Regions from separate parts of the Streptomyces sp. NBC_00207 genome, predicted to be linked through region 2. Evidence: predicted binding sites of a transcription regulator. Region 2 holds the regulator's gene; each other region holds the start of a gene.
What was found. Region 2 encodes HrcA, which represses chaperone genes, less so after heat shock. Its sites were predicted from a motif close to TTNGCACTCNGNNNNNCNGAGTGCNAA; they were not measured.
Positions count from the first base shown of each region.

Region 1 (9,744 bases), 2.1 Mb from region 2:
GCGCCGGCGGCGACCGCGAGGGCCACCCCGTCCAGGTCCTCGGCGACCGTCAGCATGATGATGCGGGCACCGGGGTCGGCCGAGAGCAGTCGGCGGACCGTCTCCACGCCGCCGAGCCCCGGCATCCGTACATCCATCAGAATCAGGTCGGAGCGGTCGGCACCCCAGCGGCGGAGGACTTCCTCGCCGTTGGCAGCCGTCGTCACACGCTCGACGCCGGGCACGGTGGCAACCGCGCGACGGAGCGCCTCTCGGGCAAGCGGGGAGTCGTCGCAGACGAGGACGGATGTCATGACCGCCCTCCGCAGCTGCTGATGCGCGTCACCTTGAGCCTCCAGGCTGGTACGTATCGTCACCTGTGCGGTCGATGCCCCCGGACACCTGTCCGAGAACTTATTGGTTCAACCGCCTTCGCACTCTCAACGATGGTCACTCGAAAGAGTTACGGGTCGGACGGACACCTTCGGCACTCTACGTGAGGAAGCGATCACGGCGTCGACGCCACAAGCCACCTGTCCTCCATCTGGAGCTATGCCCTATTTGGCGGCTTTCCTTCCGTTTGGCACGTGTCTGAGGCTAGATTCCCAATGAGTCATATTTACATCTACTCCGACAGTAGGTGTGGAGACCCTTGGAGACATCGACCGTATCCGCCTCAGTACCGGCACCAACGAGGACTACCAATGGCAGATTTCTCCCGCCTCCCCGGCCCGAACGCCGACCTCTGGGACTGGCAGCTGCTGGCTGCCTGCCGCGGGGTCGACAGCTCCCTCTTCTTCCACCCGGAAGGCGAGCGGGGCGCGGCCAGGAGCGCGCGCGAGGCCTCGGCTAAAGAGGTCTGCATGCGATGCCCGGTCCGCGCGGAATGTGCCGCGCACGCACTCGCCGTCCGCGAGCCCTACGGAGTGTGGGGAGGTCTGACCGAGGACGAACGTGAGGAACTGATGGGCCGCGCCCGGCACCGTCTGATCCCCGCGTCGAGTGCGATCGGTCCGATCGCTCCGGACTGAGCGTCCGCCGAAACGTCCGAAGGAACGTTTCTTCCGATCACCTGCACCCCCGGGCGTGTCGCCGCCAGGCCCGGAATTCACGCGTTCGGCCGTACGCACCCGGTTGAGTGTGTGCGTACGGCCGGTTGCGCGCGGGCCGTCAGCGCGTGGCGGCCCGCTCCAGCTCGGCCAGGGTCGCGGCCACCGCCGGCACCCGGGCCAGGTCGGGCAGGGTCAGCGCCACGACCTCCCGCTCGACCGCCGGCTCCACGACGACCGTGCTCACGCCCTTGGCCCGTACGGACTCCACCGCGAGCTCCGGCAGCACCGCGACGCCCAGCCCGGCGCCGACCAGGCCGACCACCGCCGGGTAGTCGTCGGTGGCGAAGTCGATGCGCGGGGTGAAGCCCACGCCCTCGCACACCTCCACCAGATGGCGGCGGCAGCGCGGACAGCCCGCGATCCAGGGCTCGTCGGCCAGCTCCGCCATGCCCACGCGCTCCGCGCCGGCCAGCCGGTGCCCCTCCGGGACCAGCCCGACGAGGCGGTCCGTCAGCAGCGGCCGCACCACGAGGTCCTCCCACTCCGCCGCGGAGCCGGCGGCCCCGCCGTAGCGGAAGGCCAGCGCCAGGTCGCAGTCGCCCTCGCGCAGCATCTCCACCGAGCGCGGCGGCTCCGCCTCGACCAGCGAGATCCGGGTGCCCGGGTGCTCGGCGCGCATCGCCGCGAGCGCGGTCGGCACCAGCGTGGAGCTGCCGCTGGGGAAGGAGACGAGCCGGACCCGGCCGGCGCGCAGCCCGGCGATGGCGGCGACCTCCTCCTCGGCGGCGGTCAGCCCGGCCAGGATCCCCGCGGCGTGCCGCACCAGGGCCTCACCGGCCTGGGTCAGCCGCATCTCGCGCCCGGTGCGGATGAGCAGCGGGGTGCCGGCCGAGTGCTCCAGCGCCTTCATCTGCTGGGAGACGGCGGGCTGGGTGCAGCCGAGCTCGCGGGCGGCGGCGGAGAAGGAACCGGTCCCGGCGACGGCGCGCAGGACGCGGAGATGACGTGCCTCGATCACCCTTCGAGCATAAGGCCTGCTTTGACTGGTGCGCGAATGTCTCTGGGACGCTTTGGGTCCGGCTCGCGGCTAGCGTGTTCCCCATGGGCACCATGCAACTGATCTCCGTGAACCTCGGCCGTGCCACGGCCGTCGACTACACCGACGCCGAGGGCGGGGTGACGGGCATCGGCAAGCGCCCCGTCCCCGGTCCGGTCCGCGTCCGCACCCCCGGCTCGAAGGCCACCGGTCTCGGCAGCGGCCTGGAGGGGGACGCCGTCTGCGACCGGCGCCACCACGGCGGCGACCACCAGGCCGTCTACGCGTACGCGCGCGAGGACCTGGACTGGTGGGAGGCCGAGCTGGGCCGCGAACTGCCCGGCGGGATCTTCGGGGAGAACTTCACCACCTCCGGCATCGACCTGAACGCCGCACGGCTGGGCGACCGCTGGCGGGTCGGGGCGGAGCTCGTCCTCGAAGTGGCCTCGGCCCGCATCCCCTGCCGGACCTTCCAGGGGGTCATGGGCGAGACCGGCTGGGTCAAGCGGTTCACCCAGGTGGTCCGGCCGGGCGCGTACCTGCGGGTGATCCGGGAAGGCTCGGTCTCCCCCGGCGACCCCGTCGAGATCATCCACCGGCCTGACCACGACGTGACGGTGGAGCTGTGGTTCCGCGCCTTCACCACCGAGCGCGCGCTGCTGCCGCGCACCCTGGCGGCGGGTGAGGCGATGGAACCGGAGGCCCACGAGCGGGTGCGCCGGTACGCGCAGGCGCACGGGACCGGTGCCGGGGCGCGGTAGCACCGTCACCCGGGGCGGCTAGGTTGCGCCTATGACGACTGCGTTGATTACGGGATCCACGGCGGGCATCGGCGCCGCCTTCGCCCGGCGGCTCGCCGCCCAGGGGCACAACCTGGTGCTGGTGGCGCGCGACACCAAGCGCCTGGGCGAGCAGGCCACCGAGCTGCACGACCGGCACGGGATCGAGGCCGAGGTGCTGGCCGCCGACCTCTCCACGGAGGAGGGCATCGCGGCGGTGGAGCAGCGCCTCGGCGACCGTACGCACCCGGTGGACCTGCTGGTCAACAACGCCGGCTTCGGCAACAAGGGCCGCTACCTCGAGGTCTCCATGGCCGACGAGCTGACCATGCTGAAGGTGCACATCGAGGCGGTCCTGCGGCTGACTTCGGCGGCCACCGGGTCGATGCGCTCGCGCGGCCGCGGCGGCGTGATCAACGTGGCCTCGGTGGCCGCCTTCGTGCCGCGCGGCACGTACGGGGCGAGCAAGGCCTGGGTCGTGCAGTTCACCCAGGGCGCGGCGCGGGACCTGGCGGGGTCCGGGGTGCGGCTGATGGCGCTGTGCCCCGGCTTCGTCCGTACGGAGTTCCACCAGCGCGCCGGCATGGGCACGGACAACATCCCCGGCTGGATGTGGCTGGACGCCGACAAGCTGGTGGCGGCGGCGCTGGCCGACCTGGCGCGAGGGAAGACCGTGTCGGTCCCGGACCCGCGGTACAAGGCGCTGATGAGCGTGGTGAAGCTGACGCCGCGCGGGCTGCTGGGCGGGGTGTCCTCGCGTACGGGCCGCAAGTACGGGCCCCAATAGCGGTCGTGACCGGCCGGTCGGCCCGCCACCAAGCCGCCAAACGGATGAACCCTCCCTAAACTGGACATGTCCCATCTCCAGCGGGAGGCGACGCGATGACATTCGTACAGGTGATCGATTACGAGACCAGGCGGTTCGATGAGATGAACGCGCTCATCGACCGCTGGGCGGAGCAGAGCAGCGGCAGGCGCACCGCCACGCACACGATGATCGGCCAGGACCGCGAGGCCCGGAACCACTACGTGGACATGGTGGAGTTCGCCTCGTACGAGGAGGCCATGAAGAACTCTCAGCTCCCGGAGACAGACCGAATGTTCCAGGAGATGGTGGCCCTCTGCGAGGGAATGCCGAAGTTCATGAACCTTGATGTGGTCCGCGACGAGCACCTCAACAAGCAGCTCGTCGACCGGGTGTTCCAGGAAGCCGCCATGCGCGGCGACATGAGCGTCCTGGACGACTGCTTCGCGGCGAACTACATCGACCACGACGTCAGCAAGGAGGAACCCACCGTCATCGGACGCGAGGCCATGCGGTCGGACATGGAGACGTGGCGCGCGGCCTTCGACATGACCTTCGAGCCGACGGCCCAGGTGGCCGAGGGCGACATGGTCACGACGGTGTGGAACTGGCGCGGCACCCACAAGGGGACGTTCATGGGGGTCGCACCGACCGGGAAGACCTACGAGATGTCCGGGACCACCACCTTCCGGTGCCTGGACGGAGAGATCGTCGAGGGCTGGTGGCATTACAACCCCGGAGTACTGCAGCGCCAGATGGGCGGGACCGGATCGCCCTACGGATCCTGAGGCCCGAAGCCGAACCACGCGGAAGGCCCCGCTCCGCGGCTGCGGAACGGGGCCTTCTCTGCGTGGTGCGCGATCAGTGGCTGTGGCCGTGACCGTGGCCGTGACCGGCGTCGCCCTCGTCGTCCGCCGGCTTCTCGACGACCAGGGTCTCGGTCGTGAGCAGCAGGGAGGCGATGGAGGCGGCGTTCTCCAGCGCGGAACGGGTGACCTTCACCGGGTCGATGACGCCGGCCTTGACCAGGTCGCCGTACTCGCCGGTGGCGGCGTTGAAGCCCTGGCCCTTGTCGAGCTCGGCGACCTTCGAGGTGATGACGTAACCCTCGAGACCGGCGTTCTCGGCGATCCAGCGCAGCGGCTCGACGGCGGCGCGGCGCACGACCGCGACACCGGTGGCCTCGTCGCCCGACAGGCCGAGGTTGCCCTCGAGGACCTTGACGGCGTGGACGAGCGCGGAGCCACCGCCGGAGACGATGCCCTCCTCGACCGCGGCGCGGGTCGCCGAGATGGCGTCCTCGAGGCGGTGCTTCTTCTCCTTGAGCTCCACCTCGGTGGCGGCGCCGACCTTGATGACGCAGACGCCGCCGGCGAGCTTCGCCAGGCGCTCCTGCAGCTTCTCGCGGTCCCAGTCCGAGTCGGTGGACTCGATCTCGGCCTTGATCTGGTTGACGCGGCCGACGACCTCGTCGTGGCTGCCGCCACCGTCGACGATGGTGGTGTCGTCCTTGGAGATGGTCACGCGGCGGGCGGAGCCCAGTACGTCCAGACCGGCCTGGTCGAGCTTGAGGCCGACCTCCTCGGCGATGACGGTGGCACCGGTGAGGGTGGCCATGTCCTGGAGCATCGCCTTGCGGCGGTCACCGAAGCCGGGGGCCTTGACGGCGACCGCGTTGAAGGTGCCGCGGATCTTGTTGACGACGAGGGTGGAGAGCGCCTCGCCCTCGACGTCCTCGGCGATGATCAGCAGCGGGCGGGAGCCGCCGGCCTGGATGACCTTCTCCAGCAGGGGCAGGAGGTCCTGGATCGAGGAGATCTTGCCCTGGTTGATCAGGATGTACGGGTCGTCGAGGACGGCCTCCATACGCTCCTGGTCGGAGACCATGTACGGGGAGAGGTAGCCCTTGTCGAAGGCCATGCCCTCGGTGAACTCCAGCTCAAGGCCGAAGGTGTTGGACTCCTCAACGGTGATGACACCGTCCTTGCCGACCTTGTCCATCGCCTCGGCGATGAGCTCGCCGACCTGCTGGTCCTGCGCGGAGAGCGCGGCCACGGCGGCGATGTCGGACTTGTCCTCGATCGGGCGGGCGGTCGCGAGGAGCTCCTCGGAGACGGCCTTGACCGCGGCGTCGATGCCCTTCTTCAGGGCGGCCGGGGACGCACCCGCGGCGACGTTGCGCAGACCCTCGCGGACCAGCGCCTGGGCCAGCACGGTGGCGGTGGTGGTGCCGTCACCCGCGATGTCGTTGGTCTTGGTCGCCACCTCCTTCACGAGCTGCGCGCCCAGGTTCTCGTACGGGTCGTCCAGCTCGACCTCGCGGGCGATGGTGACACCGTCGTTGGTGATGGTGGGGGCGCCGAACTTCTTGTCGATGACGACGTTGCGGCCCTTGGGGCCGATCGTCACCTTGACCGTGTCGGCAAGCTTGTTGACGCCGCGCTCGAGGGCGCGACGGGCGTCCTCGTCGAACTTCAGGATCTTCGCCATGGGAGCGGTTCAGCCCTCTCGAAAACTCGGGTTTAACGAGCTGCGCCCCTCGCCGCCCGGCAATCAGCGGGGTGACCAGGGGCGCAGCTCAAAGCAGTACTGATGAAGAGAATTACTTCTCGACGATCGCGAGCACGTCGCGAGCCGAGAGGACGAGGTACTCCTCGCCGCTGTACTTCACTTCGGTGCCGCCGTACTTGCTGTAGAGCACGATGTCGCCGACGGTGACGTCCAGCGGGAGACGCTGGCCGTCCTCGAAGCGACCCGGGCCCACCGCGAGGACGACGCCCTCCTGGGGCTTCTCCTTCGCGGTGTCCGGGATGACCAGGCCGGAGGCCGTGGTCTGCTCGGCGTCGAGCGGCTGGACCACAATGCGGTCCTCAAGCGGCTTGATGGCAACCTTGGAGCTGGCGGTCGTCACGATCCGACCTCCCCCTTCGGAGATCCGGGGTTAACTGTCTGAGGTGGCGACCAGGTCGATCCGTCGTCGCGGGTGCCGGATCTGCCTGTCGCTGTGTTGGCACTCACCAGGGGTGAGTGCCAGGTGCGAGACTATTCCGGCGATTAGCACTCGGTCAAGCGGAGTGCCAATTCCCGGCCGTCGGGCGTTGCGCGGAGGGGGCCCGGAACCCCGAAAACCGGGGCGCACGAACGTTCGAGATCACTACTCTCCACCGCATGACCAGGACAAACTCAGGGGTGCGCTGGCACCACGCCATCCCGATCGCCATCGGCCTCGCCTTCGGGATCTTCGCGTTCGCGTTGTCCGTACCGCGGCTGGTGACCCAGCTGACGGGGGTGGAGGGCAGCTTCCGCGCGGAGCACTGCACGTGGGAGGAGGACTCGGACGGGGACCCGCAGGCCACCTGCAAGGGGTCCTTCACCGCCTCTGACGGATCGTTCACGATCCGCGGGATCGAGATCGAGGGCCGCTTCGAGACCCGGCCCAAGGCACCGGTGGCCTCCCTCGTCAGCGGCCCGTCGGCCGACAAGGCCGTGCGGCCGGACTTCCGCACCTCCCTCGCGCCCATGGTCCTGGGCCTGACCGGCTTCGCGTTCCCGGCCTGGGCGCTGACCTCGGCCACCCGCGACGCCCTCGACCGCCGCAGGCGCCGTCGGGACGTCGCCGAGGGCTCCACGGCCACCGCCGAGACCGCGGACCCCGCCGCAGCCGCGGACGTCTCGGGCTGAGCCGGTGGACCTGGCCCTGCTGGCCGCGGAGGACGTGGCCCGCCGGGGCGGCTCCCGGGTCGCGGTACGGCTGGACGCGCGGGCGCCCGTACCGGCGTCAGGGGATCCGGCGCGGCTGGAGCGGGCGCTGGCCAAGCTGGTGGACAACGCCCTGCGGTACGCCCGCGCGGAGGTCGTCGTACGGGCGGCCGCGCAGGACGGCTGGGCGGTGCCGATCCGGTAGCGCTCCGCCCGCGCCCTCAGGATTCCTTCAGCAGGCCTCCGCCGGCATCGACAGGCATGAGCGCGCACCGGAGGAAGACGAGGCAGGCCCGATCCCGCCGCACGTCCCGCCGGGGGGCTCGTCCGCACCCTGCTCGTCACAGGCTGCGCGCCGGCCGTCCTGGCGGGCGGCGGCGCCTGGTACGCGTACCGGGACCTCGCCGCCGGCATCGGCAGCTCCAAGGCTCTGGAAGGCACCGCGAAGTCGAGGTCCGGCGACACTAACGTCCTGCTGCAGCTCGCCGCGAAGGAGGTCGAGGACGGTCGGCAGCTGGAGCGGGAGGGCCGGGAGGCGGGGCGCAGGGCGCAGATCGAGACGGTGCGGAACTTCCTGGGCGTCCCGGTCGATCACTTCGCCGAGCTGAACCTGGCCGGTTTCCACCACCCGCGGGCGCGACGAAGAAGCTGATCAAGCTGGTCGACGCCGCAGAGAAGGACGTGGTCACGGACGAGGGCTGGGACCTGCCGGCGTTCGTGAAGCAGGCGAAGAACCTGTCGGGCGGCCGGGTGCACTTCACGACGCTCCCCGTCGAACGCTTGGGAAGGAACCATGGGGAGGACATCAACGTCGTAGATGATATGAAGATAAAGCGCCTCATTGCCGAGCAGATCGGACCCAAAGCCTCCGCAAGCCCCGGCGCACCGGGCGCCGCGTCCGCACCTCCGGCGTCACATGAGGCGTCGGGCGAAGACGCACCCCCGCCACCCTCCTCACCGCCCTCCCCGTCCGCCCCCAAGGACGGTGGCGGCATCCCGTGCGTGGACTGAAGCCCCTGACCTCGGCGGGCGCCCGCCGCCGCACAGAGGCGCTGCTCCTGGCCTTCGTCATCGCCATCGCGGTCTTCGGCCACGCCGCCGCGGGCCTCGCCATGAACGACGAGCTGCCGCCCAACCTCGCCGGCTTCACCATCAGCATGACCCTGCTGTCGCTCGTGGGGCACTTGGGCGTACGCCGTTTCGCGGCCTACGCGGACCCGCTGATCCTCCCCCTCGCGATGCTGCTGACGGGCCTCGGGCTGGTGCTGCTGCACCGCCTCGACCAGGGCTACATCGAGCGCTACAACTCGGACGCGAACGCCCCCGGGCAGCTGATGTGGACGGTGGTGGGGGTCGCCGCCTGCCTCCTGGTGCTGGCGCTGCTGCGCGACCACCGGCTGCTGCAGCGCTTCATCTACATCACGATGGCCGTCGCGCTGGTGCTGCTGATCGCGCCGGCCTTCTTCGGCGCGGACACGTACGGCGCGAAGCGCTGGATCAAACTCTTCGGCTTCTCGCTGCAGCCCGGCGAGTTCGTGAAGATCATGATCGCGGTCTTCTTCGCCGGGTACCTGGTCATCCACCGGGACTCGCTGGCGCTCACGGGCCGCCGGTTCCTGGGCCTGCGCCTGCCGCCGATGCGCCAGCTCGGGCCCATCGTCACCGTGTGGATCGTCTCGATGCTGGTGCTGGTCTTCGAGCGCGACCTGGGCACCTCGCTGATCTTCTTCGGCGTGTTCGTGGTGATGCTGTACGTCGCCACCGAGCGCACCGGCTGGATCGTGTGCGGCCTGGTCATGGCCTCGGCCGGCGCCTTCGTCGTCGGCTCGACCGAGCCGCACGTCAAGGCGCGCGTGGCGGCGTGGCTCAACCCGCTGTCGTACTACTGGGAGAACCGGCCGCCGGGGGTCACCTCGGACCAGTCGGCGCAGGCGCTGTTCAGCTTCGGCACGGGCGGCGTCTCCGGCACGGGCCTGGGCCTGGGCCACCCCGAGCTGATCGCGTTCGCCGGGCGCAGCGACTTCATCCTGACCACGGTCGGCGAGGAGCTCGGCCTGGCCGGGGTCATGGCCGTCCTGATCCTCTACGCGCTCCTGGTGCAGCGCGGGCTGCGGATGGCGCTCGGCGCCCGCGACCCCTTCGGCAAACTGCTCGCGGTCGGCCTGGCCTCGGCGCTGGCCCTGCAGGTCTTCGTGGTCGCGGGCGGCGTGACCGGCCTGATCCCGCTGACCGGCAAGGCACTGCCCTTCCTGGCCAAGGGCGGCTCCTCCCTCCTGGCCAACTGGATCATGATCGCCCTGCTCCTGCGCATCAGCGACAGCTCGGAACGCGGCCGCGAGGCGGACGCCAGGGGCCCGGCGGAAACGACGATCAGCAGAGTCGAGGTGGGGTAGC
Region 1 is NZ_CP130715.1:5,658,007-5,667,750, reverse strand. It holds gene OG472_RS26975 (response regulator transcription factor) at 1-293, opposite strand, end outside; gene OG472_RS26970 (WhiB family transcriptional regulator) at 684-1,010, shown strand; gene OG472_RS26965 (LysR family transcriptional regulator) at 1,150-2,049, opposite strand; gene OG472_RS26960 (MOSC domain-containing protein) at 2,142-2,828, shown strand; gene OG472_RS26955 (SDR family NAD(P)-dependent oxidoreductase) at 2,860-3,633, shown strand; gene OG472_RS26950 (ester cyclase) at 3,729-4,439, shown strand; gene groL (chaperonin GroEL) at 4,513-6,141, opposite strand; gene groES (co-chaperone GroES) at 6,254-6,562, opposite strand; gene OG472_RS26935 (hypothetical protein) at 6,820-7,332, shown strand; gene OG472_RS26930 (hypothetical protein) at 7,337-7,555, shown strand; gene OG472_RS26925 (hypothetical protein) at 8,032-8,361, shown strand; gene OG472_RS26920 (FtsW/RodA/SpoVE family cell cycle protein) at 8,349-9,743, shown strand.
Region 1: a site for HrcA is predicted at 6,706-6,732, ahead of groES (co-chaperone GroES). Genes of this name have one in related genera too.

Region 2 (9,744 bases):
CCGCTGCCGCGGCGCCCGGACTCGCGGGGACCGCCTGGCAGGACTCCACGCTCCTCGAGACGGTCAGGAGCCTGTTGAGGGCGCACGCGACCCGGCGCGCGGCGCGAGCCCCGCGTGAAAGACTCTCCGGCACCTTGGCCGCCTTGCGGGATGCGGCGCACGCCAGGGGGGCGGCGGCTGCGCTGGACCGGGCCCGCGCGGCCGCCGAGGAGCGCGACCCCAGGGCATACGCCGAGGCGATGGCCGAGGTCGAGGACCTGCGCGAGGCCCTGGAGCGCAAGCGTGCCTGCGACGACGCCTACTCGGCCGTTGCGGAACTGCTGCCGGAGCTCGCCGACCAGATCGAGGCCGAGGCGGAGTCCGTCGAGTGGGACAGCAGGCTGCCCGACTACGAGGCGGCCTGGGCCTGGTCGGCGTGGGACGCGCGGATGCGCGAACTCACCGACCCGGCGGCCGAGGAGCAGGAACTCGCCCGGCTCGCGCAGGCCGATGCCGACATACGCATCAGCCTCGAGCGGCTCGCCGCGGACAAGGCCTGGTACAGCTGCCTGTCCAGGCTGACCGACGATCAGGCGGTCGCACTGACCTCCTACCAGCAGAGCGTCAAGAGACTGGGCAAAGGCACCGGCAAGTACGCTCCGCGCTACCGGCGGCAGGCCCGCGAGAGCCTGCAGGCCAGCCAGTCGGCGGTACCCGCGTGGATCATGCCGCTTCACCAGGTGACCGACACCGTCCCCATGGATCGGGCCGGGCGCTTCGACGTCGTCATCATCGACGAGGCGAGCCAGTCGGGGCCGGAGGCCCTGTTGCTCGCCTGGCTCGGCGCGAAGATCATCGTGGTGGGTGACGACAAGCAGGTCAGCCCTGCCAACGTCGGCATCGACCACGAGGAGCTGTTTCTGCTCCAGAGCAGGCTGCTCAGCGGGCTGCCGGACTTCCGCCGGAACCTCTTCACACCGACCGCCAGCTTCTTCGACATAGCCTCCGGACTCGCCGGAGGCCGAGGCCGCCTGATGCTGCGCGAGCACTTCCGCTGCATGCCGGAGATCATCGGTTTCTCCAACGAGCTCTGCTACGGCGGCCGACTGCAGCCGCTGCGTCAGTACGGTGCCGACCGGCTGGTACCGCTGCGAGCCGTGCACGTGACCGACGGGTACGTGGAGGGCAGCGGCCAGAAGCAGGTCAACCGGGCGGAAGCGGAGCGGCTGGTCGAGGCCGTGTTCCGGTGTGTCGGGGATCCCGCGTACGCGGGGCGCACGATGGGTGTCATCACGCTGCTCGGGGCCGCACAGAAATTCCTGATCGAGGATCTGCTCAGCGACCTCCCGCTGGACGAGCGGCAGCGGCGGCGGCTGCGCGTCGGCAATGCCGAGGAGTTCCAGGGCGACGAGCGTGACATCGTCTTCATCAGTGCGGTCACGTCGCTGACCGGCCCCGACGGTCCGCGCCGCATCGGCCCGTTCAGCAGCACCCTGAATCAGCAGCACATCAACGTGGCGGCCTCCCGGGCCCGTGACCAGGTGTGGTTCTTCCACAGCTTCGGTCTCTCCGAGCTGGGCGAATCCGATCTGCGGCGTTCCTATCTGGACTGGTTCTCGCGGCCGGCCGAGGCCCAGGACGGAACGGGCCTGGGAGAGGTCTCGCCCGACGAACCGCACGCGGCGTTCGACAGCCTCTTCGAACAGCGCGTTTTCCTTGCCCTGCGGGCCAGGGGATACCGGGTCCGCCCGCAGTACCCGGCCGGTCGCTACCGCATCGACCTGGTGGTGGAGGGCGGCACGCGCCGGCTGGCGGTGGAATGCGACGGCGACGCCTTCCACACCGAGGAGAACGCGGACGCGGACGCGGCGCGCCAGCGCGAACTGGAGCGGGTGGGCTGGACGTTCGTACGGATCCGAGGCAGTCGCTTCTTCCTCGACCCGGAGAAGGCGCTCGAGCCGCTGTGGGCGGAGCTGGACCGGCTCGGCATCGAGCCTGCAGCCCGGTCCGACGCGCGAGGGGCGGCGGAGGCGGTCGTCCCTGCACCGTCCGCCCGGCCTGCACCGTCCGTCCAGCCTGCCTCGTCCACCTCGTCCACCTCGTCCACCTCGTCCGCCACGTCCGTCCCGCGCAGGGAGCCGGAAGCCCGCCGTGCGACACCGTCCCCGGCAGTGCCCGTCGCCCCAGTCGCCCCCGCCGCCTGGACGCTGGATGCCGATGGATTCAGGACGGCGGCCTGGCTGCGGCGTTCCGACGTCAACACCGCTCAGCACGCGCTCAGCATGCGCCGCTCCGTCCCGAACACGGAGGAGCCGGACGGCAAGGCCCGCTTCATCGGGAATCCGGATCCCACGGGCGAGGACACCGTCGAGGTGACACGGGAGCGCAAGGTCCTGGTCAGCCTGACCCAGCACGAGGTGCAGGCCGCCGTCATGGCCAGCATCGCGAGGACGGACATTCCCGTGCTGGTCGGCGGTCGCCAGACGGCACTCATCCGCTACCACGACGGCCGGTCGGCCGAGGGTTTCAGGCGGGGGGCCGCCATAGAACTCCTGCGCCCCACGCCTCCGGATGCCGAGGCGGGCGTGAGCACGGTGGATGCGGTCCCGCCGCAGCCGCGGAGCACGCCGCACGCGAACGGGAAGGCCGCCCCGTCCGTTCCCGTGGCTCCGGCCGTGAGCCGGGACCGGCGGATCAAGGTCCACGGGATCTCCCTGGCGGCCTATCGCCGGGTCCAGCAGGAGCTGGACAGGATCCGGGACGAGCTGGAGAAGCCGCCGCCGGAGGTCGTCGCGGTGGACAGCTCCTCCTGGCACGCCCAGCAAGGGTCCAGGGAGAAGCGCGAGAAGCTGTTGAAGGACCGCAAGGACTTCCTCCGTGCCGTGGTCGACCAGGCGGAGATCGACCCTTCGGTACAGGAGGGCGGCCTGGTCACGCCGGGCTGCCTGGTCGGTCTGGAGGACGTGGACGAGGAGGACGGCATCACCGCGTACGAGATCGCGCTCAGCCCGAGCGGTGAGGCCGAGCGACTCAGTCCGTATTCGGCACTGGGCCAGGCTCTGATGTGGCGGGAGGTCGGCGACACCGTCGTGTGCGCCAACGAGGACGGAGCGCGACGAAGCGTGATCATCCGCTACATCGACGCATGAGGGAGTGAATTCTCCGTCGGGCGGTGCGGGACAATGGGGTCATGCCTTCCGCACTGCCCGACGGTGAACCCATGCCCGAAGACGGCTCGCTGCCGTCGCATGCCCTGGCGGGCGCGGGGGAGCGGCCGCTCGGGTTCTACCTGCACGTCCCGTACTGCGCCACGCGCTGCGGGTACTGCGACTTCAACACCTACACGGCCACCGAGCTGCGGGGCACCGGAGGCGTGCTCGCCTCCCGGGAGAACTACGCCGACACCCTGATCGACGAGGTCCGCCTCGCGCGGAAGGTCCTCGGGGACGACCCGAGGGCCGTCCGGACGGTGTTCGTGGGCGGCGGTACGCCCACGCTGCTGCCGGCCGGGGACCTCGTGCGGATGCTCGCGGCGATCCGGGACGAATTCGGCCTGGCCGAGGACGCGGAGATCACCACCGAGGCCAATCCGGAGTCCGTGAACCCGGAGTACCTGGCCGAGCTGCGCGCCGGGGGCTTCAACCGGATCTCCTTCGGCATGCAGAGCGCCAAGCAGCACGTCCTGAAGGTGCTGGACCGCACCCACACCCCCGGTCGCCCGGAGGCCTGCGTCGCGGAGGCGCGGGCCGCGGGCTTCGAGCACGTCAACCTCGACCTGATCTACGGGACGCCGGGCGAGTCGGACGAGGACTGGCGGGCCTCACTGGACGCGGCGCTCGGGGCGGGCCCGGACCACATCAGCGCCTACGCGCTCATCGTGGAGGAGGGCACGCAGCTGGCGCGCCGGATCCGCCGGGGCGAGGTCCCGATGACGGACGACGACGTGCACGCCGACCGCTACCTGATCGCGGACGAGGTCATGGCCGGGGCCGGGTACTCCTGGTACGAGGTCTCGAACTGGGCCACCTCGGAGGCCGGGCGCTGCCTGCACAACGAGCTGTACTGGCGCGGCGCCGACTGGTGGGGCGCGGGGCCGGGCGCGCACTCGCACGTGGGCGGGGTCCGGTGGTGGAACGTCAAGCACCCGGGCGCCTACGCGGCGGCCCTGGCGGAGGGGCGCTCCCCGGGCGCGGGACGCGAGCTCCTCTCCGAGGAGGACCGCCGGGTGGAGCGGATCCTGCTGGAGCTGCGCCTCGTGGACGGCGTCCCGCTGTCCCTGCTCGCCCCCGCCGGGCTCGCCGCCTCCCGCAAGGCCCTCGAGGACGGGCTGCTGGACGCCGGTCCGTACGAGGCCGGGCGGGCGGTCCTGACCCTGCGCGGCCGGCTGCTGGCCGACGCGGTGGTCCGGGACCTGGTGGACTGACACTCGGGCGAGTGAATCCGGGCGGGATCGGGACGAGCCTGCCTATCCTGTTCGTGCGCTGCCACCGTAAGCGACGGCGGCAGGACGCGGAGGACCACGGAGATGACCGCTGTGGATGACCGGCTGATCACGGATGCCGTCCAAGCCTTCGAGGACCTGGAGGTCCCCGAGGGTTTCAAGGCGGAGCTCCTCAGGGGGGACATCGTGATGATGGCCGGGGCCGATTGGGTCCACAACCTGATCGTCCTGCACGTGCAGAAGCAGATTCCACTGGACAAGTGGTATCCGGTGCAGACGCAGGACATCTCGATCCCCGAGGAGTCTTCCGAGCCGCAGCCGGATCTTGTGGTCGTCGAGCACGGCGCTTTCGACGGTCCGGGCAGGCTCGTGCCCGCCCCGGCCATCACGTTGCTGGTCGAGGTCGTCTCCAAGAACAGTGCGAACGCCGACTACGGGATCAAGCGCTCGATGTACGCGGCGGGCCGGGTTCCCGCCTACCTGATCATCGACCCGTTCAAGGCGGAATGCCTGCTCCTCACCGAGCCGGCCGGGGCTGCCGAGGACGCTGACTACAAGGTCGAACGAACGGTGAGGTTCGGCGAGCCCGTCCCTCTGGCCGTCCTGGACATCAAGCTGGACACCGGTGAATTCGGCACCCTGCCGCAATTCAAGGGGTACCACCGGCCGTGACGAAGTCGATCAGTTCCTCCACGCGGCCCAGGAGCGTCGGCTCCAGGTCCTTGTAGGACGTCACCCGGGACAGGATGTGCTGCCAGGCGGCGCCCGTGTTCTCCGGCCAGCCCAGGGCGCGGCAGATGCCCGTCTTCCAGTCCTGGCCGCGCGGGACCACCGGCCACGCGGGGATACCCAGCGCGGAGGGCTTCACGGCCTGCCAGACGTCCACGTACGGGTGGCCCACGACCAGGACGTCCGGAGAGGTCACCGACGCCGCGATACGGGACTCCTTCGAGCCCGGCACCAGATGGTCCACCAGGATCCCCAGCCGGGCGTCCGGGGCCGGGGCGAACTCCGCGACGACGGCCGGAAGGTCGTCGATGCCCTCCAGGTACTCCACCACCACGCCCTCGATGCGCAGGTCGTCACCCCAGACCCGCTCCACCAGCTCCGCGTCGTGCCGGCCCTCCACGTAGATGCGCCCGGCCCGCGCCACCCGTGCCCGGGCTCCCGGAACGGCGATCGAGCCCGAGGCCGTACGGGCCGGCGCGGACGGGCCCCGGGGCGGGCGGACCAGGGTGACCACCGCGCCCTCCAGCAGGAACCCCCGGGGCTCCATCGGGAACACCCGGCGCTTGCCGAACCGGTCCTCCAGGGTCACCGTGCCCGCCTCGCAGGCCACCACCGCGCCGCAGAAGTCCGTACCCGCCACCTCGACCACCAGATCGGGCTCGGCCGCCACCTCCGGCACTGCCTTGGGTCGCTTCCACTGCGGGGTCAGGTCGGGGGAGTACTCGCGCATCCGGCCGACAGTAGGAGAGCCGCCCGCGTCATGTCTCCGACACGCCGAAACGGGCTGCCAGTGTGGCGCGTTGCGCACGGACGAAGTCCGCCGTGACCACCGCTCCGTGACCCGGCACGTACAGTGCGTCGTCCCCGCCGAGCGCCAGCAGCCGGTCCAGGGCGGCGGGCCACTGCCGGGGCGCCGCGTCCGGACCGGCCAAGGGCTCGCCCGACTCCTCGACCAGGTCCCCGCAGAACACCGTCTCGCGCCCGCCCGGCACGAAGACGGCCAGGTCGTGTCCCGTGTGGCCGGGCCCCACATTGGCCAGCAGCACCTGCAGCCCGCCCAGATCCAGCGTCCACTCGCCCGACACCAGGTGCTTCGGCGCCACCAGCAGGTCCACCGCCTCGGCCGCCTCCGCCTCCGCCAGGCCGTGCCGCACCGCGTCCCCGCGCAGCTCCTCGCGGCCCGTCGACAGCACTGCGTCCAGTCCGACCGCCCCGAACACCTCGGCCCCGGAGAAGGCCGCCCCGCCCAGCACGTGATCGAAATGACCGTGCGTGAATGCGATATGGGTCACGCGCCGGCCCGTCAGCCGCTCCGCCTCGGCCCGCACCTGAGCGCCCTCCCGGACACACGAACCGGGGTCGATCAGGAGCACCGACTCGTCCCCCACCACCAGCCCCACGGTGCAGTCCCACACCGGCAGCCGTCGCCGGCCGGCCCATCCGGTCAGCCGCTCCCAGCCTTCCTCTTCCCAACGCACGTCCATGGGGCGACGCTACCCTGGCGGGCCTCCCTTGCCAGGGGCTTACCGCCCGGCCGTACACTGAGCGGGGGATCTCTGGCACTCGAACGGCCAGAGTGCCAACCAACACGGCAGAACACGGCAACGGACCACAGCTGGAGGTGTGCGCGCGATGCTCAGCGAACGCAGACTCGAAGTGCTGCGCGCCATCGTCCAGGACTACGTCGGGACGGAGGAGCCGGTCGGCTCCAAGGCGCTCACCGAGCGGCACCGGCTCGGCGTCTCGCCCGCGACCGTGCGCAACGACATGGCCGTGCTGGAGGACGAGGGCTACATCGCCCAGCCCCACACCAGCGCCGGCCGGATCCCCACCGACAAGGGCTACCGCCTCTTCGTCGACAAGCTGGCGGGGGTCAAACCGCTGTCGACGCCCGAGCGCCGGGCCATCCAGAACTTCCTCGACGGCGCCGTCGACCTCGACGACGTCGTCGGCCGCACGGTGCGGCTGCTCGCGCAGCTCACCCGTCAGGTCGCGGTCGTCCAGTACCCGAGCCTGACCCGGTCGACCGTCCGGCACGTGGAGCTGCTCTCGCTCGCTCCCGCGCGCCTGATGCTCGTACTGATCACGGACACCGGGCGGGTCGAGCAGCGGCTCATCGACTGCGCGAGCCCCTTCAGCGAGGCCTCGCTCGCCGACCTGCGGGCCCGGCTCAACAGCCGGGTCGTCGGACGGCGCTTCACCGATGTGCCCCCGCTCGTCCAGGACCTGCCCGAATCCTTCGAGGCGGAGGACCGGGGCACCGTCTCCACCGTGCTCTCCACCCTCCTCGAAACCCTGGTCGAGGAAGCCGAAGAGCGGCTGATGATCGGCGGCACCGCCAATCTCACCCGCTTCGGACACGATTTTCCCCTGACGATCAGGCCGGTGCTCGAGGCGCTGGAGGAGCAGGTCGTGCTCCTCAAGCTGCTCGGCGAGGCCAACGAGTCGGGAATGGCCGTACGGATCGGGCATGAGAATGCCTACGAGGGACTGAACTCCACGTCCGTCGTCTCCGTCGGTTACGGTTCGGGCGGCGAAACAGTCGCCAAACTCGGCGTGGTCGGACCGACCCGCATGGACTACCCCGGAACGATGGGAGCGGTACGCGCAGTGGCACGTTACGTCGGACAGATCCTGGCGGAGTCGTAAGTGGCCACGGACTACTACGCCGTTCTCGGCGTGCGCCGCGACGCATCGCAGGACGAGATCAAGAAGGCATTCCGTCGGCTCGCGCGCGAGCTGCACCCGGATGTGAACCCCGATCCCAAGACGCAAGAGCGTTTCAAGGAGATCAACGCCGCCTACGAGGTCCTCTCGGACCCGCAGAAGAAGCAGGTCTACGACCTCGGCGGCGACCCGCTGTCCTCCTCGGGCGGCGGCGGTGGCGCGGGCGGCTTCGGGGCGGGCGGCTTCGGCAACTTCTCCGACATCATGGACGCCTTCTTCGGCCAGAGTCAGCAGCGCGGCCCGCGCTCGCGGACCCGGCGCGGCCAGGACGCCATGATCCGCCTGGACCTGGAGCTGGACGAGGCGGCCTTCGGGACGACCAAGGACATCCAGGTCGACACGGCCGTCGTCTGCACCACCTGCTCCGGCGAGGGCGCCGCTCCCGGCACCTCCGCGCAGACGTGTGACATGTGCCGCGGCCGCGGTGAGGTCTCGCAGGTCACCCGGTCCTTCCTCGGCCAGGTCATGACCTCGCGGCCCTGCCCGCAGTGCCAGGGCTTCGGCACCGTGGTCCCGACCCCGTGCCCCGAGTGCGCGGGCGACGGACGGGTCCGCTCCCGCCGCAGCCTCACGGTCAAGATCCCGGCCGGTGTCGAGAACGGCACCCGCATCCAGCTCGCGGGCGAGGGCGAGGTCGGCCCCGGCGGCGGCCCCGCCGGCGACCTGTACGTGGAGATCCACGAGCTGGCGCACCCGACCTTCCAGCGGCGCGGGGACGACCTGCACTGCACGGTGACGATCCCGATGACGGCGGCCGCACTGGGCACCAAGTGCCCGCTGGAGACGCTGGACGGCCTGGAGGAGATCGACATCCGGCCCGGCACCGGCTCCGGACAGGCGATCCCGCTGCACGGGCGCGGCGTCACCCACCTGCGCGGCGGCGGGCGCGGCGACCTGATCGTCCACGTCGAGGTCACCACCCCGGGCAAGCTGGACGCCCAGCAGGAGGACCTGCTGCGCCAGCTGGCGAAGCTGCGCGGCGAGGAGCGGCCGATGGGCCAGTTCGCGCCAGGTCAGCAGGGCCTGTTCAGCCGTCTGAAGGACGCGTTCAACGGTCGCTGAGCGGCCGGCGGACACCGCCGAGAGCCCGGCCAGGGGATTCCCTGCCGGGCTCTTCGCATGGGCCCGGCGGGGGCCCGTGACCGGGCCGGGAAGCGGACTATGCCAGGCGAATGCCATGATTCGGCCCCATGAGCGGGACATGGCACGATGCAGTCCATGTCCTCCGCACCGAACGGTCTCTCCCCTTACCCGATCGTGCAGGCTCCCATGGCGGGCGGCGCCTCCTGTCCGCCGCTCGTCGCCGCCGTGTGCGAGGCGGGCGGGCTGGGCTTCCTGGCCGGCGGGTACAAGACCGCGGACGGGATGTACCAGGAGATCAAGCAGGTGCGGGCCCTCACCCGGCGCCGCTTCGGCGTCAACCTCTTCCTTCCGCAGACCGGTTTCGTGGATCCGGCCGCCGTGGAGGCGTACCGCGGGCAGCTGGCCGGTGAGGCGAGCTGGTACGCGATCTCGCTCGCCGAGGAGGACATCATCGGCACCAGCGACGACGGCTACGACGCCAAGCTCGCCATCCTCCTCGAAGACCCGGTCCCGGTCGTCTCGTTCACCTTCGGCTGCCCCTCCTCCGAGGCCCTCGCCGCCCTGCGCAAGGCCGGTACGTACACGGTCGTCACGGCGACCTCCGTCGAGGAGGCCGGTACCGCCCAGCAGGCGGGCGCCGACGCCGTGTGCGTCCAGGGCGTCGAGGCGGGCGGCCACCAGGGCACCCACCGCGACGACCCCCAGGCCGACGGCACGGCGGCCGTGGGGCTGCTCGCGCTGGTGGCCCAGGTGCGGGAGGCCGTGGCCCTCCCGATCATCGCGGC
Region 2 is NZ_CP130715.1:3,543,494-3,553,237, reverse strand. It holds gene OG472_RS17085 (AAA domain-containing protein) at 1-3,128, shown strand, start outside; gene hemW (radical SAM family heme chaperone HemW) at 3,170-4,402, shown strand; gene OG472_RS17075 (Uma2 family endonuclease) at 4,505-5,092, shown strand; gene OG472_RS17070 (DUF3097 domain-containing protein) at 5,070-5,879, opposite strand; gene OG472_RS17065 (MBL fold metallo-hydrolase) at 5,908-6,633, opposite strand; gene hrcA (heat-inducible transcriptional repressor HrcA) at 6,782-7,798, shown strand; gene dnaJ (molecular chaperone DnaJ) at 7,799-8,938, shown strand; gene OG472_RS17050 (nitronate monooxygenase) at 9,095-9,744, shown strand, end outside.

Region 3 (9,744 bases), 940 kb from region 2:
AGCCCCAGCGCGTCGTACGCCGCCCAGAGCGCGGCGGCGTCGCCGTGGTGCCCGAGCTGCGCGTGGAGCGCGTGGGCCCGGCCGCCGTCGCCGGTGATCCGCTCCACGGTCTCGCGGGCCGCCGCCTCGTCGTTCGCGTACGTCAGCACGACGGTGGCCCCGTCGGCGGCGAGCCGCTCGGCGATGGCCCGGCCGATGCCCCTGCTGCCGCCCGTGACCAGCGCGTTCTTGTTCTGCATGGGTCCCCCAAATTCCGTAATGATCACTACAGAAAGACCGTAACACGATTTCCGTAACGGTCACTACAAAAACTTGGAGCCCCGGCTAACCGCGCGCGGCCTCGACGAAGGCGCGGATCAACTCCGGCGACTTCACCCCGCGTTCGCGCTCCACCCCGCTGGACACGTCCACACCCCAGGCCCCGGTCACCTCGACCGCCTCCCGCACATTGCCCGGATTCAGCCCGCCGGCCAGCAGCCACCGCCCCTCGGGCGCGGTGAAGTCCGCCGAGCCCCAGTTCCACGGCTTGCCGGAGCCCGGGTCCGGGGCGTCGAGCAGGAGCAGGTCCTCGCCGTACTCGCCGCAGCGCTTCACGTGCTCGGCGGTGGCCCGCAGCAGCGTCCGGCCCCCGGCGCGCAGCGCCGCGAAGTCCTCGGGGCCCTCCTCGCCGTGCAGCTGCACCCCCCGTACGCCGCTCTCCTCGGCGAAGCGGCGCACCTCCTCGACCGCCTGCCCCCGGAACACCCCGACGGTGAGCACCGAGTCCGGCACCCGCGCGGCGAGCTCCCGTGCGGTGGCGGCATCGACCGTGCGCGGACTGCCGGGCGCGAACACGAAGCCCACGGCATCGGCCCCGGCCGCCACCGCGGCATCGACGTCCCGCGCGGTCTTGAGCCCGCAGATCTTGACGAAGAGATCAGCCATGCGCCCAGCCTATGCCGACCCGGCCGGGGGAACGCCCGAGGGCGGCACCCCCCGTGGGGGGTGCCGCCCTCGTTCGAGAACAGCCGATCAACCGGTGGCCGGAGCCAGGGGTCGATCAGAAGTCCATGTCGCCGCCCGGCATGCCGCCCGGGGCGCCGGCGCCGGCCTTCTCGGGCTTGTCGGCGATGACGGCCTCGGTGGTGAGGAACAGCGCGGCGATGGACGCGGCGTTCTGCAGGGCAGAGCGCGTGACCTTCGCCGGGTCGATGATGCCCTCGGCGATCATGTCGACGTACTCGCCGGTCGCGGCGTTCAGGCCGTGACCGATCGGAAGGTTGCGCACCTTCTCGACGACGACGCCACCCTCGAGACCACCGTTGACGGCGATCTGCTTCAGCGGGGCCTCCAGGGCGAGCTTCACGGCGTTGGCGCCGGTCGCCTCGTCACCCTCGAGCTCCAGCTTGTCGAAGACCGCGGAGGCCTGCAGCAGGGCCACGCCACCACCGGCGACGATGCCCTCCTCGACGGCCGCCTTCGCGTTGCGAACGGCGTCCTCGATGCGGTGCTTGCGCTCCTTGAGCTCGACCTCGGTCGCGGCGCCGGCCTTGATGACGGCCACGCCGCCGGCCAGCTTCGCGAGGCGCTCCTGGAGCTTCTCGCGGTCGTAGTCCGAGTCGGAGTTCTCGATCTCGGCGCGGATCTGGTTCACGCGACCGGCGACCTGGTCGCTGTCACCGGCACCGTCGACGATGGTGGTCTCGTCCTTGGTGATGACGACCTTGCGGGCGCGGCCGAGCAGGTCGAGACCGGCGTTCTCCAGCTTGAGGCCGACCTCCTCGGAGATGACCGTGCCGCCCGTGAGGATGGCGATGTCACCGAGCATGGCCTTGCGGCGGTCGCCGAAGCCCGGGGCCTTGACGGCGACGGACTTGAAGGTGCCGCGGATCTTGTTGACGACCAGGGTCGACAGGGCCTCGCCCTCGACGTCCTCGGCGATGATCAGCAGCGGCTTGCCGGACTGCATGACCTTCTCCAGGAGCGGCAGCAGGTCCTTGACCGAGCCGATCTTGGAGTTGACGATCAGGATGTACGGGTCGTCGAGGGACGACTCCATGCGCTCCATGTCGGTGGCGAAGTACGCCGAGATGTAGCCCTTGTCGAAGCGCATGCCCTCGGTGAGCTCGAGCTCCAGACCGAAGGTCTGCGACTCCTCGACGGTGATGACGCCTTCCTTGCCGACCTTGTCCATGGCCTCGGCGATGAGCTCGCCGATCTGGGTGTCGGCGGCAGAGATGGAGGCCGTGGAAGCGATCTGCTCCTTGGTCTCGACATCCTTGGCCTGGGCGAGCAGGGCGGCGGAGACGGCCTCGACGGCCTTCTCGATACCACGCTTGAGGGCCATCGGGTTGGCGCCGGCGGCTACGTTGCGCAGGCCCTCGCGGACGAGCGCCTGGGCGAGCACGGTGGCGGTGGTCGTACCGTCGCCCGCGACGTCGTCCGTCTTCTTGGCGACTTCCTTGACCAGCTCGGCGCCGATCTTCTCGTACGGGTCCTCGAGCTCGATCTCCTTGGCGATGGAGACACCATCGTTGGTGATCGTGGGGGCGCCCCACTTCTTCTCAAGGACGACGTTGCGACCCTTGGGGCCAAGGGTGACCTTGACGGCGTCGGCGAGCTGGTTCATCCCACGCTCGAGGCCGCGACGGGCCTCCTCGTCGAACGCAATGATCTTGGCCATCTGAAGTGGTCCTCCCGGACAGCGGTGGATTGCTCCCAGGACCGCGCCCGCGCCCGCGACGGACGGCCTGCGTGCCCGGCGGTTCCTTCCCACCGGACCCTGCGGGCCTCACCGACCCGGTCCTCGTTCAGTAGCACTCTCACCGGGAGAGTGCTAACGCCAATGATTAGCACTCGACCCCTCCGAGTGCAAGCGGCTCGGGTGAACGCCCCGCCACTACCGGGCACACAACGCGAGGGGCCCACATCCCGTGTCCAGGATGTGGGCCCCTCGTGGGTCTTCCGGGGGTCTTCCACGGAAGACCGAGCGTCGGTGGTCGATGCTCCAGGACTAGCCGAGCGCGAGCTTGACCATGTCCGCCTGCGGACCCTTCTGGCCCTGCGAGATCTCGAACTCGACCCGCTGACCCTCTTCAAGGGTGCGGTACCCGTCCATCTGGATGGCGCTGTAGTGGACGAACACATCCGCACCACCGTCGACCGCGATGAAGCCGTAGCCCTTCTCCGCGTTGAACCACTTGACGGTGCCCTGAGCCATGCCTAACTCCCCTATTACTGGCCCTTGCGCGGGAACGCACTTCGCGTTCCCGGGTCAGAACTTGCGTCGGAACGCGTCGACCGAGGCTGAATGTATCTGCGCGAGTGCTGTCTGCAACAGGTCAATCCGACGAGAATTCTGGACACGGGGAAACATTGAAATAGAGTGAAAATTTGCCATACGTCAGGGCAACTCGGGCCCCGCATATCTCGCCAAAGCCCCATACCGCACTTGCATGTTGACCCGATGTCGACCCTCACGCGACCCGCACATATGCGGCGGGCAAGTCCGGCGGAGGGGACTTCCCCAACTCTACCGCGCCCAATCAAGCAGAATTGCCCCCTCCGCTTTTAGCGGAGGGGGCAATTTCGGTTTGCGCGTGTCACCTATCAGGTGACAAAGGGACCGACGGGATCAGCAGCCGCCCGCGACGGCCGGGATGATCGAGACGCCGGCGCCGTCCGGCGTCTTCGCCTCCAGCCCGCCCTCGAAGCGCACGTCGTCGTCGTTGACGTAGACGTTCACGAAACGGCGCAGCTTGCCCTGGTCGTCCAGGACGCGCGCGGCGATGCCCGGGTGGCTCGCCTCCAGGGACTGGATGACCTCGGCGAGGGTCGCGCCCTCGGCGGGCACCTCGGCCTGACCGCCGGTGTAGGTGCGCAGGATGGTGGGGATGCGGACGTTGACGCTCATGGCGCTACTGCCTTTCCGGTAGAGCAGGGGGAGATGGTCAGGCCAGGCCGGCGGCGCGGAACGCGTCCAGGCTCGGGCGGATGGTGGCGGTCTGCCCGCTCTCCGCGGCCACCGCCTCCAGGGTCTTGAGGCCGTCGCCGGTGTTGAGGACGACGGTGGTCAGCGTCGGGTCGAGCTGCCCGTTCTCGATGAGCTTCTTCGTCACGCCGACGGTCACGCCGCCCGCGGTCTCGGCGAAGATGCCCTCGGTCTGCGCGAGGATCTTGATGGCCTCGACGACCTGCTCGTCGTTCACGTCCTCGACGAAGCCGCCGGTGCGGCGGGCGATGTCCAGGACGTACGGGCCGTCCGCCGGGTTGCCGATCGCGAGGGACTTGGCGATGGTGTTCGGCTTCTGCGGGCGGACCACGTCGTGACCGGCCTTGAAGGCGGTCGACACCGGGGAGCAGCCCTCGGCCTGCGCGCCGAAGATCTTGTACGGCTTGTCCTCGACGAGGCCGAGCTTGATCAGCTCCTGCAGACCCTTGTCGATCTTCGTCAGCTGCGAGCCGGACGCGATCGGGATCACGAGCTGGTCGGGGAGCTGCCAGCCGAGCTGCTCGCAGATCTCGTAGGCGAGGGTCTTGGAGCCCTCTCCGTAGTACGGGCGCAGGTTGACGTTGACGAAGCCCCAGCCCTCGCCCAGCGGGTCGCCGATGAGCTCGGAGCAGAAGCGGTTGACGTCGTCGTAGTTGCCCTCGATGCCGACCAGGTCGCCGCCGTACACACCGGCCATGACGACCTTGCCCTGCTCCAGGTCGTGCGGGATGAACACGCAGGAGCGGAAGCCGGCCCGGGCGGCCGCGGCGCCGACGGCGCCGGCCAGGTTGCCCGTGGAGGAGCAGGAGAGGGTGGTGAAGCCGAAGGCGCGGGCGGCCTCGACGGCGATGGCCACGACGCGGTCCTTGAAGGAGTGCGTCGGGTTGCCGGAGTCGTCCTTGACGTAGAGCTTGCCGGTGACGCCGAGCTCCTTGGCCAGGTTGGCGGCGTCCACGAGCTTGGTGAAGCCCGGGTTCAGGCTCGGCTTGGAGGCCACGTCCGCGGGGACGGGCAGCAGCGGCGCGTAACGCCAGATGTTGTTGGGGCCGGCCTCGATCGCGGCGCGCAGGGCCTTGGGGTCACCGGTCGGGAGGTCGTAGGCGACTTCCAGCGGTCCGAAGCACTCGGCGCACGCGAAGATGGGGCCGAGCTCGAAGCGGGTATCGCACTCGCGACAGGAAAGACCGTTGGCAGGTCCGAGATCGACAGAGGTGGCGACAGTCTGTGCAGCCATGATGGCGAGGCCCTTTCTCCTCATCTTCCCCATGGCGCACTTCGCCATGAGACGGAATTGGCACCTTCCCTAGCCGGGGACCTCGCTGACGTCGCTGACGAGCGATCGCGAGAACCGACTGGAGGGTTGCCGGGGCTTCAACGGGCCGTGTCCCTCTGCCCCTCTGGATGAGCGGTATGGCACCGGCACACGCGCTCTGTGGCGCGCCGGTGCGTTTGTACGCGGGGACCCCCGGCATGCGGTGGTCCTTCGCGTTGTTCAAGACTGTAACCGAAGGGCCGGGCGGTTGAGACAGCCGTCCGAACCGCGAGATGGATCACATAACGGCCGATAACGCCGACAAGCAGGGAGTGCTGAGGGTGCTGGAAGAGGTGGAGCGCTGGCTGGCAGACCGCTCCTGGTCAGCCGCCGACCGACCGCTCGACCAGCTGCTCGACCGGAAACGGGCGGCCGGGACCACGGTCAGCGTGGTGCTGCCCGCGCTGGACGAGGAGGCGACGGTCGGCGCGATCGTCGAGGTCATCCGGCGCGAGCTGATCGAGGGACTGCCGTTCCCCCTGGTGGATGAGCTGATCGTGATCGACTCGGGCTCGACCGACCGTACGGCGGAGGTCGCGGCGAAGGCCGGAGCCCGGGTGGTGCACCGCGACGAGATCCTGCCGAGGATCCCGGCGCTGCCCGGCAAGGGCGAGGTGCTGTGGCGCTCGCTGCTGGCCACCAGCGGGGACATCGTCTGCTTCGTCGACGCCGACCTGCGGGACTTCTCCTCCGCCTTCGTCTCGGGGATCGTGGGACCGCTGCTGACCGAACCGGACGTGCAGTTCGTCAAGGCCATGTACGACCGCCCGCTCGGCGACGCCCCCGGCCAGGGCGGCCGGGTCACGGAACTGGTCGCCCGCCCCCTCCTCAACCTGCACTGGCCGCAGCTGGCCGGCTTCGTCCAGCCGCTGGGCGGCGAGTACGCCGTACGCCGCTCCCTGCTGGAGCGGCTGCCGTTCCCCGTCGGGTACGGCGTCGAGCTGGGCCTGCTGGTCGACGCCCTGCACACGGTCGGGCTGGACGCGCTCGCCCAGGTGGACGTGGGCGTACGCGTCCACCGCCACCAGGGCGGGCAGGCGCTCGGCCGGATGGCCGCGGCGATCTACCGCACGGCCCTGGTGCGCCTGTCGCGCGGGCACCTCCTGCGGCCGGAGCTGACGCAGTTCGAGCGGGGGCCGGAAGGGTTCGTGCCGCGGACGTACCCGGTGGACACCGAGGAGCGGCCGCCGATGCTGGACATCAAGGAGTACGCGCTGCGCCGCGTGGCGTGACGTCGGTCTGGAAAGTTTGAGCGAGTGCGGGCCGGGCTAGGTTCGCCGCATGGCTTCTCAGGTACTCGTAGCCGCCAACCGCGGCCCCCTCTCGTACGCGATCGATGCCGAAGGCGGTCTCAGCGCCCGGCGCGGCGGGGGCGGTCTCGTCTCCGGGCTCTCCGCGGCCCTCGCGGAGCAGCCGGGGGCGCTGTGGATCTGCGCGGCCCTGTCGGAGGCGGACCGGGAGGCGGTCCGCCGGGGGGTGGCCGAGCCGGGCGTCCGGATGCTGGACATCGATCCCACGGTGTACGACGCCGCCTACAACGGCATCGCCAATTCCGTGCTCTGGTTCACACACCACCACCTGTACGACGTCCCGCGCGAACCGGTCTTCGACGCGGAGTTCCGGCGGCGGTGGGGCTCGTACGTCGCGTACAACGAGGCCTTCGCGCGCGCCCTCGCCGAAGAGGCGGCGGAAGGGGCCCGTGTCCTGGTGCAGGACTACCACCTGGCGCTGGTCCCCGGGCAGTTGCGGGAGCTGCGGCCGGACCTGCGGATCGGGCACTTCACGCACACGCCGTGGGCCTCGCGGGAGTTCATGGAGATGATCCCGGACGACATCCAGAGCCAGCTGGTGTGGGGGATGCTCGGCGCGGACCGGCTGGGCTTCCACACGTGGAGGTGGGCGTCCAACTTCGCCACCGGCGCGAGCAGGGACGACGCGGACGGCATCGCGGAGGCGTACTTCCCGTCCGGGTCCCCGGAGCGGGGAGTGTGGCACCGCCGGGCGTCCCCGGACGGGCGCGGCTACGGGAAGCGGCAGTTCACCGAAGTGACCGGCTACCCCCTCGGGGTGGACGCGGACGAACTGCGGGCGCTGGCGCACCGGCCGGAGGTGGACGAGAAGCTGGCGCAGCTGCGGGCGGAGGTCGGCGGCCTGAAGACGATCGCCCGGGTGGACCGGACCGAGCTGTCGAAGAACATCCTGCGGGGGCTGCTGGCGTACCGGGAACTGCTGACGGTCCACCCCGAGTGGCGGGGCCGGGTCGTCCACCTGGCCTCGGCGTACCCGTCGCGGCAGGACCTCGAGGTGTACCGGGCGTACACGCAGTCGGTGCGGGAGCTGGCGGCGGAGATCAACGAGGAGTTCGGGACGGCGGACTGGCAGCCGGTGCTGGTGTCGGTGCAGGACGACTTCGCGCGGTCGCTGGCGGTGTACCGGATGGCGGACGTGGCGCTGGTGAACCCGGTGCGGGACGGGATGAACCTGGTGGCGAAGGAGATCCCGGTGGTGTCGGAGGCGGGGTGCGTGCTGGTGCTGTCCACCGGGGCGGGGGCGTACGAGGAGCTCCGCCAGGACGCGCTGACGGTGAACCCGTACGACGTGTCGGCGACGGCCGAGGCGTTGCACACGGCGCTGGGCATGCCGGACGCCGAGCGTGCGGAACGCACGAAGCGCCTGGCCGCCGCCGCCACGGCCCTCCCCCCGGCCGCCTGGTTCGCAGCCCAACTGACCGACCTCCTGCCGTGACCGGCCACATCAGCCTCGCCGGCGTTTGAGGCGCGGGGGTTCGGGGGCTGGCCCCCGGCGACGGCGCCGCGCCTGACCACGTACTTCGGCGCCCGCGCCGCTGCTGGGGCTCCGCCCCAGACCCTCCCCCAGACTCCGTCCGGGGGGACCCCCACTCCTCAAACGCCGGAGGGGCTGGATTCTCCAGCCTCGCCGGCGTTTGAGGAGCGGGGGTCCGGAGGCTGGCCCCCGCAGCGGTGCGGCAGGGGCCTACGGCCTGGTCAGGCTCGGGCGGCCTTGGCCAGGGCGGCCAGGAAGGCGACCACCTCGCCGGGTCCGGCCAGGACCACGTCGGCCCGCGCGGCGAGCTCGGGGACCTCGGCGGAGCCGCTGCACACCAGCAGGCCCGGGAGGCCGTCGGCCCGGCGTTTCTCGACCGCCGAGTACGCCGCCAGGTCACCCAGGTCGTCGCCCGCGTACAGCACCGCCTCCGCGTCCCGCTCCGCCAGGAACTCCGTCAGGGCGACGCCCTTGTCCATGCCCGGGGGACGGAGCTCCAGGACCGCCCGGCCCGGCTCCACCATCAGCCCGTGCCGCGCCGCCAGCTCCGCCAGGGGCTCGCGCAGGGCCGCGAAGGCCGCCGCGGGGTCCGCGGCCCGGCGGGTGTGCACGGCCAGCGCCCGGCCCTTCTCCTCGATCCAGGTGCCCCGCCAGGCCCCGATCGAGTCGAGGAACCCCGGCAGCTCGGCCCGTACCGCCGCCACCCCGGGGTGCTCGGCCGGGGCGTGCACGATCCCGGTGACCGCGTCCCAGCGCTCCGCGCCGTAGTGGCCGAGGACGACGAGGTGTTCCAGTCCGGGGACCCCGGCGAAGCCCCCGTAGCGGACGGCGACGCCCGCCGGCCGGCCGGTGATCACGGCGACCGAGGCGACCTCGGGGGCGAGTGCGGAGAGGGCCGGGACGGCTCCCGGGTGGGCTCTGGCCTGGTCCGGGTCCGGGACGATGTCGGCGAGGGTGCCGTCGAAGTCCAGGGCGACCACGGACCGGCGGGGTGCGCGGAGCAGGGCTTCGAGTCCCTCGCGTCCGGCTGCGGTGACGGGCATCGGCAGGTCGTGCGGATGGCTCCCCATACGGACGACCCTAACGGCCCGGCCCGGCGACGGCTATGGCACGGGCAGGGGCTATCGCCGGGCCCGCTGGGCCTCGCGGATCCGCCGCAGCCGGTTGACCGTGCCCGGTGCGTGGGCCAGCGCCCGCGGGTCGTCCATCAGCGCGTTGAGCAGCTGGTAGTAGCGGACGGGGGTCATCCCCAGTCCTTCCCGTATGGCCCGTTCCTTGGCTCCGGGCCCGGGCCAGGTACGTCCCTCGTACGCGAGCACCGCGGCCTCCGTGGCCGTCAGCTGCCCGTCGTCCGTCATACCGCCAGATTAACGCCGCACGCCGACAGCGGCCGATGCCGGCATCGGGACCGCCGGCATCGGCCCCGCCGCACCGGCCGGCGCTACCTCGGGTCCGCCGCCCGCGCCGCCGTGGCGATGTCCTCCAGGACCTTCGCCGGCTGTCCGCCCGGCTGGACGGTCTTGCCGATGTCCTGCTTGATGTCCTCGCTGACGCCGGCCCAGGACTTCTTGCCGACCGGGTACAGCCGCGAGCCGGGCAGCGCCGTCAGGAAGGGCTTCAGCTTGGCCGCCTGACCGCTCGTGGCGGCCTGCTTGGCCTGGTAGCCGCTGGTGGTGGC
Region 3 is NZ_CP130715.1:4,482,345-4,492,088, forward strand. It holds gene OG472_RS21125 (SDR family oxidoreductase) at 1-239, opposite strand, end outside; gene OG472_RS21130 (phosphoribosylanthranilate isomerase) at 325-924, opposite strand; gene groL (chaperonin GroEL) at 1,040-2,662, opposite strand; gene OG472_RS21140 (cold-shock protein) at 2,993-3,199, opposite strand; gene OG472_RS21145 (MoaD/ThiS family protein) at 3,614-3,892, opposite strand; gene thrC (threonine synthase) at 3,930-5,204, opposite strand; SAM riboswitch class I at 5,222-5,378, opposite strand; gene OG472_RS21155 (glucosyl-3-phosphoglycerate synthase) at 5,564-6,514, shown strand; gene OG472_RS21160 (trehalose-6-phosphate synthase) at 6,564-8,027, shown strand; gene otsB (trehalose-phosphatase) at 8,288-9,136, opposite strand; gene OG472_RS21170 (DUF3263 domain-containing protein) at 9,188-9,424, opposite strand; gene OG472_RS21175 (extracellular solute-binding protein) at 9,508-9,744, opposite strand, start outside.
Region 3: a site for HrcA is predicted at 2,793-2,819, ahead of groL (chaperonin GroEL). Genes of this name have one in related genera too.